2 regions of the Ruegeria sp. CF1 genome follow, and region 1 is predicted to be linked to the other one. Evidence: riboswitches for the same ligand, from Rfam matches in the RefSeq annotation. Region 1 holds a riboswitch; the other holds the start of a gene.

Region 1 (4,212 bases):
CTGCATGTGCCATCTGCCAGTCTTTGCCGGGATAGGTCGATAGTACCAGCGCCGGAACCTGCTCCGCTTTGGGTTTGTCGTGAAGGTTCAGCCAGCCGGAGATGCGGTTGATGATGGCTTCGATCCGTTCGGGTTCAGCCCGATGAGCGAAACGAGAATATTCGAGATGCGGATCGCGTTTGCCCGGCTCTTTGAAGGATACGATGCCCGCGTTGATCCGCCCGTCCACTTCCGGAAGGACCACATGCATCGCGAGGTCGGCAGGTGAAAGGCCACGCACTGCGTCAGCCCACGCTTTGCGGCGTGAGGTGGCCAGCGCGACCTGAAAGACCGGCACCTCTGCCACATCCAGAGGTGAGGTGCCTGATGCGCCCTTGCCTGAGAATGAGGTGGCGTTGACGATCGCCGAAGGCTTCAGCGCCACAATAGTCTCGCGCAGCCAATCGGCGGCATTTGGTGCTTTGAGCGACGGGGCAAACAGGCCGACGGCCTCAAAACCCCGCGCCCGCAAGCTGCGGATCAACGCCGCAATTGGGGCGGTATCTGCCGAGGTCAGGTATGCGCGATAAAAGGTTACGATGATACGTTTCGCATCACCGGGCAGAGCGTTTTCTGCAGGGATCACGCCGTGATCTGGGCACCAGGCACCGCATTCGGGGATGGTCTTGGCGCCCATGACCGGACCTGCATACAACCCCGCAGCCAGTGCCATCTGCGCCAGAGCGGCCTGCGCCGCGACCTCACCGCCGGTGTCGCACAGATGCGCCAGCCGCCGCAGGGTCGAGACAGGCAGGGTAGAGTAATCATCCAGCCGCGTATCCTCGCGACCGTCTGCGGGCAGTACGGCCAGTGCAATCCCTTTGGCCTGCGCCAGCGCCAGAACCTGCTGCAAGCCGTACGCCCAATAGGGCACTCCACCGATCAGACGGATCAGGATGCCCTTTGCGCCCTCCAGTGTCTGCTCGACATATGTGTCGACTGAGAGGGGATGCTTCAGCGCCGTCAGATTGGCCAGCCGCATCGTTGGCATGCGTCCTTCAGGCCCACCTCCACGATGCCATCCCGCCGCGAAAGCGCCAAGGTCACTGTCGGAAAAGGACAGCACCACCAGGTCCGCCGGGCTCTGACCCAGATCGGTCGGGGTCTCGGTTTCTTCGAGCCCATGGCTTTCGCGGAAGACGACGTGCATAAGTCTTACTCGGCAGCCTCGGTTACACCCACGAGGATATCGCGGATCTCGGCCTCTTTGATATCGTCATGCTCGGCAATGACCACAAGGCGCGAGCGACGGTCTTCGCCGGGCTCCCACGGGCGGTCATATTGGTGACGCACGCGCGCACCGACGGCCTGAACCAGTAGGCGCATGGGCTTGCCTTGAACGGCGGCATAGCCTTTGACGCGCAGGATATTCAACTCGTTGGCCAATCGTTCAATCTTGGCGACCAGATCAATCGGATCGGTTTGCTCGGGCAGTTCAACGATGATGCTTTCGAAATCGTCATGCTCGTGATCGTGATGGCCGTCGTGATGGCTGGGACGCGCGTCCATGTCATCCTCGGCCGCGGCTTCTAGACCCAGCACGACGCGGACGTCCACGGCACCCTCGGCCACTTCGACCACGGGCATGGGGCGGGGCGCTTCGGCGGCGATGATCTCTTTCGCTTTCGCAACGCCTTCCGGGCCAGCCAGATCGGGCTTGGTCAGCAGAATGATGTCGGCGCAGGAAATCTGATCCTCGAACACCTCGGACAAGGGAGTTTCATGATCAATCGAGTCATCTGCCATGCGTTGCGCATCCACCGCCTCGACATTCGGAGCGAACCGACCAGCGGCCACGGCCTCGGCATCGGCCAGAGCAATCACGCCATCGACGGTGATTTTCGAGCGGATATCGGGCCAGTCGAACGCCTTCAGCAGCGGTTTTGGCAGGGCAAGACCGGAGGTTTCGATCAGGATGTGATCGGGGCGCGGCTCTAGTGCCATCAGGGCTTCAATGGTCGGGATGAAATCATCGGCCACGGTGCAGCAGATGCAACCATTGGCCAGTTCCATGATGTTTTCCGCCGGGCAATCAGGAATGGCGCAGGACTTCAGGATATCGCCATCGACGCCGACATCGCCGAATTCGTTGACGACCACCGCCAGACGCTTGCCCTGCGGGTTCTGCATCAGATGGCGCACCAGTGTGGTTTTGCCCGAGCCCAAAAAGCCGGTGATCACAGTGACGGGGAGTTTCTCGAGATTGCTCATTTCAGGGCTCCAATCGGGGGAATGCGGGCCGCACAGTTTTTGCGGAAATGTTCGGGACGTTCGCGCCATTTGACCAAACCGTCCTCGGTGGCGAGGTATTTGGCTGCGCCTTCGACGATGGTTTCAACATGGTCGATCTCGTTCAGATGCTCATACACGAAAGTCCAGCGATCCGGTCCTCCGCGTAGCACGATCGAGCAGCCTTCATCGCAATTCGACAGGCATTCCACAGCTTTCAAGGTAATGCCTTCGGGCAGGCCCGCCTGTTCAAGCGCCTTGTGCAGCAACGTGCCGGGGCGCTGGGCGTCATCCTCGACAGGCAGCCCGCGACGGCAGGTAGTGCAAACCAGCAGTTCGACCGGTGCGGTCTCGGTCATGTCTCTCATCCCCCCAAATCCTCTTCGTGGGGGACGGGGTTTCATGCGGGCCGATCACAGCCCCACACCGGAACACCCCGTCCGGTTTCATCTTCGGGCGTTGGCAGGTCTCCCGGCTTGCGGATTTCAGAGGAGGCCTCTGTCGGATGTCCCGCCTTCCCGGCCATACTGCCAGTGGCTTTGGGCACCCTCTCCGGTCACGGTCGCGGGGGCGGCTGCGTTTGACGGCAAAAACCGCTGACGCATTCCCTTTTCATCTGCTCTCGCAGACACCAACGAAAGGGACATGCGGCAGGGCAGGGTTGCTTGTCAAGCGAGTCGCGCCGATCCGTGAAAAAGCGGATAAAAAGCGACCTGTCGGGGTCGCTGGGCGGCATGATACTTCTGCAACGACGTGCTGGCATGGCAGCAAGATGCGAACAGGAGGATACCGCGCATGAAAGTAGGGTTTGTCGGGCTGGGGAATGTAGGGGGCAAGCTATCTGGATCGCTGCTACGAAACGGTATCGATCTGACGGTTCATGACCTGAACCCGGATCTGGTGACCGAATTCGTCGCCAAGGGTGCCAAAGCCGCCAAATGTCCGGCGCAGCTGATGCGCGATTGCGATGCTGTTATAACCTGTTTGCCTTCTCCTGCGGCCTCGGACGCGGTGATGCAGGAAATGTTGCCAGAGGTCGGCCCTGGCAAAATCTGGATGGAAATGTCGACCACCGACGAAGCCGAAGTCAAACGCCTTGGCGCAATGGTCATCGAACGAGGCGGCGCAGCGGTGGATTGCCCGGTTTCGGGCGGATGTCACCGGGCAGCGACGGGTAATATCTCGATCTTCGCAGGCTGTGATCGTGAGACTTTTGAACGTATCCTGCCATTCCTGACCACCATGGGGCGGCGCATTTTGCACACGGGCGATCTGGGCTCGGCCTCTGTTTTGAAGGTGTTGACCAATTATCTGGCGACCGCCAACCTGATCACCTGCGCCGAGGCACTGGTGACAGCCAAGGCCGCCGGCATGGACCTTGGAACCACCTATGAGGCGATCAAGATATCGTCAGGCACATCCTTCGTGCACGAGACCGAAAGTCAGGTCATCCTGAACGGCTCGCGCGATATTTCCTTCACCATGGACCTGGTGAAAAAAGATATCGGTCTGTTTCAGGAGGTCGCCGACCGTGCCGGAGTTCCCCTTGAGATAAACCCATTGATGATCAAGATTTTCGAAGATGGCATCGCGCGATATGGTGAGCGTGAACTGTCCCCGAACATCATCAGGCGGCTAGAGGACGCGACCGGACTGGAGATCCAGGCGCCAGGGTTCCCAACCGAGATGCTGGACGACGAGCCAGAAGAACCGGGTTATGAGGTGATCCCACAGAATCGGTAGATCAAATAATCGGCAAGCGTTGCGGCTGTCTGGCGGCCTGGTTGGACAAAATTCTGGGGCTATTCTAAACAGGTCAACAAGAGTCCGACACCGGCACAGGCAAGAGAACAACTTATGACGAATGAGACCTTTCTCATCGTAACAACGATGAAAAACGAAGGGCCTTTCATGATCGATTGGGTGGCCTACAACCACGCAATC
Region 2 (4,212 bases), on a different contig from region 1:
CGCGCAGCATGTCGGTCTGAAAATCGTTCAGCCCGTAGATTTGGCACAGATCGACTTCGTGGTTCGAATCCGTCTGATCAACCGGTCCTTTCGCCCCAAAGGTGCGAAGGAAACTGTCGGTAAACCATTGTGCGGCCGAGATAAACAATAGTGTCGATCCTTGCGGGCACATCAAGGTAAGCGGGCTGCCATCCACTTGTGTCCGTCGGTGAAAGAGATCAGCAACTTCGCTTTCCGACGGCAGGACGGGTGAGAGGTCTTCTGGCGTTGTATGCCGACCGATCCAGCGATGGGAAAACACGCCGGGCCATGTCGTGTAGTCTGCGCCCATCGTATAGGGCCGCGGTCGGTGGATCTTCGCGGCGTTTGCAAGCCTGATCGCGGCCAAATAACTCGTAACGGGTGGGGAGATCTTGAATCCGAGTTTGATCAGATCATCAACGTCCAGCATCAATACATCTCCGTTTGGTCATCGATTCGGGAACCGGGCGCGGGCCAGGCTCAGATAGGTTCTGAGCCGGATCGCATTAATCGGTCCTAAAGGTTCGTGATCTGCCGTGACACGCCAGGGCGAGAAGCTCATCGCGTCGCCATTCTGCGGATCAAATTCTGCACCTTTGGGAATCGTGATATCCGCCACGGGCGTGACGGTATGATGGTACGGATCAAGAGGTGCATCTGGTTGCGGATCGCATGCCCACCGGATGCGATTGTCTAGCACATCGAATTCGTCGGCCGGGCGCGGGGGCTCAATCACACACAGCTCGAAGTGATTATCTCCATCGGCCACGTCTTGCCGCAAACACTGCCCGATCCCATCTGGGTCGTCTACCGGATGTGCCGGAATTTTTGGTTTAGCGCTGCGGGCCAGGTATCGGACTGTTAGATCGGGGCCCAGCCGATACGGTGTTGTCGACCAGAAATGGACCTCAAAAGGCGAGTGCATATAGTTCGAGGCAAAATCACTCGCGACGCGAAACTGACGCTTGCCTTCACGAGTGAGGAAGGCGCGAAATCCTGCGCGCAGCCCTTTGGTGATCAACCTAAGGCTCCATTTTCGTCGCCCTTTGATCGCGTGCTGGACCGCTTGTAATGTGGCGACAAGCCTGCCCAATCGCTCATATTCATCGGGGACGTAGCTGGGAAACACATCCTGATCGACCAATACGAAATCGAACTCGTCGCTGAGTTGTGTGGTCCCCAGATGCGCAAGTGCCTCGGCGTCGATCAGCTTGGGGCCTGGCACGTCAAAAAGCTTGATCGCCATCCCGTGGGCATCCGATTTCCGGTCATCCAGATGCGCGCCGTTGGAAAAGCGAAGTGCGGCTGAATAGGCTGCGGGCTGTTCAAACAGGCCGTGACGGAACTGTTCTGGTAGATCGTTTCTGACGGTGAATATTGCAGCCACGCACCCGTGACTGCGCCCATGCTGAGCCCTTAAGCGATGGCCTTTCCACCGTGCAACGGCCTCGAGATTGTGGTCAATGACATCATCAACAATATCCGGCGGCAATGCGTTTTGCGAAACATGTGTCAAAGAACCGTCTCCTTGGATAAACCCAGGCAATGATCAAACAGGGGTAAGGTGCTGACAAAGCTAAACCTCTAAATTTGTTCAGCTTACCTCAGATTGTCTAATTTCCAAACACACCAACTATGGACAGCCGTGGCCAGACAAATTCGGCGCGCAGCCCAAGCTATTCGGTTGGTGCTTCGGACACGTGGTTGGCGGAGCTCGATCCTCGACCAGAGTTGGGTGCCTTCGACTTTATCATTGACGTGTCCGGTGTTCTCGGGCACTCAATCGATTGATGGTTCCCGGTGGTGTTGCCGCGGGATGAAAAGGGAATACGGTGAGGCTTGCCAAAAGGTGCCAATTCCGTAACTGCCCCCGCAACTGTAAGCGGTGAGCAAGGCCAAACAGCCACTGGTCCACAGGATCGGGAAGGTTGGCCGAGCGCGGACCCGCAAGTCAGGAGACCTGCCATCAGATGTTTAACCAACCCGGGGCGGGGCGTCCTGGAAGGAGGCTTTGATGGCGCGTCAATCGCGTGTTTACATTGTCGGCAGCTTCCGCGTGCGCTTGGAAACAAGTGGAGTGGACCATGCCAGATACGCCTGATCATTTCATTCTAGTCTGCGAAAGCTGCACTGAAGGGCTGCGCCTTGATGAAATTTGCGATGCGTTGACTGGGAAATTACCTCGCGGCTTTGCGATCCGCGCGTCATCTTGCATGGCAGGCTGCGATAGTCCCAGAACGGTTGGGTTCCAGGCCGTAGGAAAGGCGCAATACCTTTTTGGTGGCATTCAGACCGCGGATGAGGTGCAGGCGCTGGCTGAGTTTGCAGCGCAGTATCGTGAAAGCCCGGATGGCTGGACAAATGCCACTGATCGCCCGCAGGCGTTGTTCAATAAAACCCTCTCGCGCATGCCGCGGATCGAACAGGGGGCATCGCAATGACGTTGCCACCCTTTCTGATTGCCGAAAACCTTGAGTATTATGCCCTTAACGGAGATGTCCTGTTGCAGGGCGTCTCGTTCGAGTTGGACGAGGGTTCCATTCTAGCCATCGCCGGCCCGAACGGGGCGGGGAAAACGACGCTTCTCAATCTGTTGTGCGGCGCTGAGCCGCTGGCACTTGGCGATGTTCGGATCAAAGGACGCAGTCTGAAACAGCTCTCCGCCAAAGAGCGTGCGCGCATGATTGCAGTGGTAGGTCAGCAGGAACTGCCCGATGGACGCTTGGCGTTGCGCGATTATGTTGCGCTGGGGCAAATACCCATCCGTGCGGACCGCTCTGCCGAAGGCCACGCGCAAGAGCTGGACCGGATTTTAGACCTGACCGGTCTCGCCAATCTCGCGGACAAGCGCATGGCCCAACTGTCCGGAGGCGAACGTCAGCGTGCCCATATCGCGCGTGCTTTGGCGCAGAACCCTTCGTTGCTGTTTCTGGACGAACCGACCAACCATCTGGATCCTGATGCAAAAGGGCGGATGCTGTCTTTGGTCGCCGAGCTTGGGATCACCGTGGTCATGATCGTACACGATCTGGTCATGATCCCCGAATTCGCCACACACGTGGCGCTGATGAAATCGACCCGCATGATCGAGTTTGGGTCGGTGGACAAGGTGCTGACACCCGAAAGAGTCCGCGAAACTTTTGGCGTTGATTTCCTCTGCTTTCTCCACGAAGGCCGCGTGATCCCGGCGCTTGATATTCGAAGAACCACAGTCTCAACTTAGTCGAAGGAACACACTGAGATGAAATACATCTGGCCCGTGGCGTTGGCCACCGCCATGGCAAGCGGTGCTGCTGCGCAAGAAGTCACCGTAGACAACTGCGGCGAACCGCTGGTTTTTGATACCGCGCCCGAGCGCCTGGTTGTGCATGACATGAACATGACCGATATGGCCTTTGCATTGGGTCTGCAGGACAAGATCGTCGGCCTGACCGGCATCACCGGCTGGTACAAGACCAGCCCTGATTTTGATGCCCTGCGCGGCGACATCCCCGAGCTTGCGCCGAAATATCCGACCGTCGAAAACCTGGTGGCGGTTGAACCCGACCTGTTCTTTGCAGGTTGGTACTATGGCATGAAGCCGGGTGGTGATGTGACCCCAGATACATTGGAACCGTTCGGAATCAAGACCTTGGTTCTAACGGAAAGCTGTGTCCATCTGGACAAGGATCGCCCCGAAGCCAGCATGGATCTTCTGTTTGGCGATGTGTTGCGCTTGGGCAAGGTGATGCAAGTCGAAGACAAGGCCGAGGCTCTGGTCTCGGGCTGGAAAGAGCAGCTGGCAGCGATCGAAGCCAAGACTGCTGAACTGCCCAAGCCCCGCGTCTTTCTTCTGGATGGTCCTGCAGATGCTCCGTTTACCGCCGGTAAATTCGCGATTCCCGATGCGATGATCACAGCCGCCGGTGGTGAAAACGTCACTCATGACATGGACACGAGCTGGGGCCGCACCTCGTGGGAAGCCGTTGCCGCATCGAACCCGGAATTACTGGTTTTGTTGGATTATCAGACCGGCAATGGCGCCGAGGACACCTTCAAGTTCCTGCAGGAACATCCCGTCATGTCGCAGACTGATGCCGTCAAGAACGAACGCTGGATCGGATTGCGCTACGAAGAGCTAACGCCGGGACCGGCAAATATCGAAGCGATCTCGAAGATGGCGCGCGCGATGCATCCGGGTCAGAGCTGATA

The links. A riboswitch is a leader RNA that binds a small molecule or an ion and turns the genes downstream of it on or off. The one in region 1 is predicted to bind cobalamin.
Region 2: linked by a shared signal. The riboswitch ahead of ACRZ96_RS17760 (DUF1636 domain-containing protein) and the one ahead of ACRZ96_RS07625 (DUF1636 family protein) in region 1 are both predicted to bind cobalamin.

Annotation. Positions count from the first base shown of each region.
Region 1 covers NZ_JBQFRN010000002.1:509,877-514,088, forward strand. The annotation lists gene cobN (cobaltochelatase subunit CobN) at 1-1,189, opposite strand, end outside; gene cobW (cobalamin biosynthesis protein CobW) at 1,195-2,250, opposite strand; gene ACRZ96_RS07625 (DUF1636 family protein) at 2,247-2,627, opposite strand; cobalamin riboswitch at 2,713-2,919, opposite strand; gene ACRZ96_RS07630 (NAD(P)-dependent oxidoreductase) at 3,064-4,011, shown strand; gene ACRZ96_RS07635 (glycosyltransferase family 2 protein) at 4,126-4,212, shown strand, end outside.
Region 2 covers NZ_JBQFRN010000012.1:40,864-45,075, forward strand. The annotation lists gene ACRZ96_RS17745 (peroxidase family protein) at 1-451, opposite strand, end outside; gene ACRZ96_RS17750 (catalase family protein) at 470-1,537, opposite strand; gene ACRZ96_RS17755 (hypothetical protein) at 1,657-1,812, shown strand; cobalamin riboswitch at 1,796-2,003, shown strand; gene ACRZ96_RS17760 (DUF1636 domain-containing protein) at 2,106-2,462, shown strand; gene ACRZ96_RS17765 (ABC transporter ATP-binding protein) at 2,459-3,244, shown strand; gene ACRZ96_RS17770 (ABC transporter substrate-binding protein) at 3,263-4,210, shown strand; gene ACRZ96_RS17775 (iron ABC transporter permease) at 4,212-4,212, shown strand, end outside.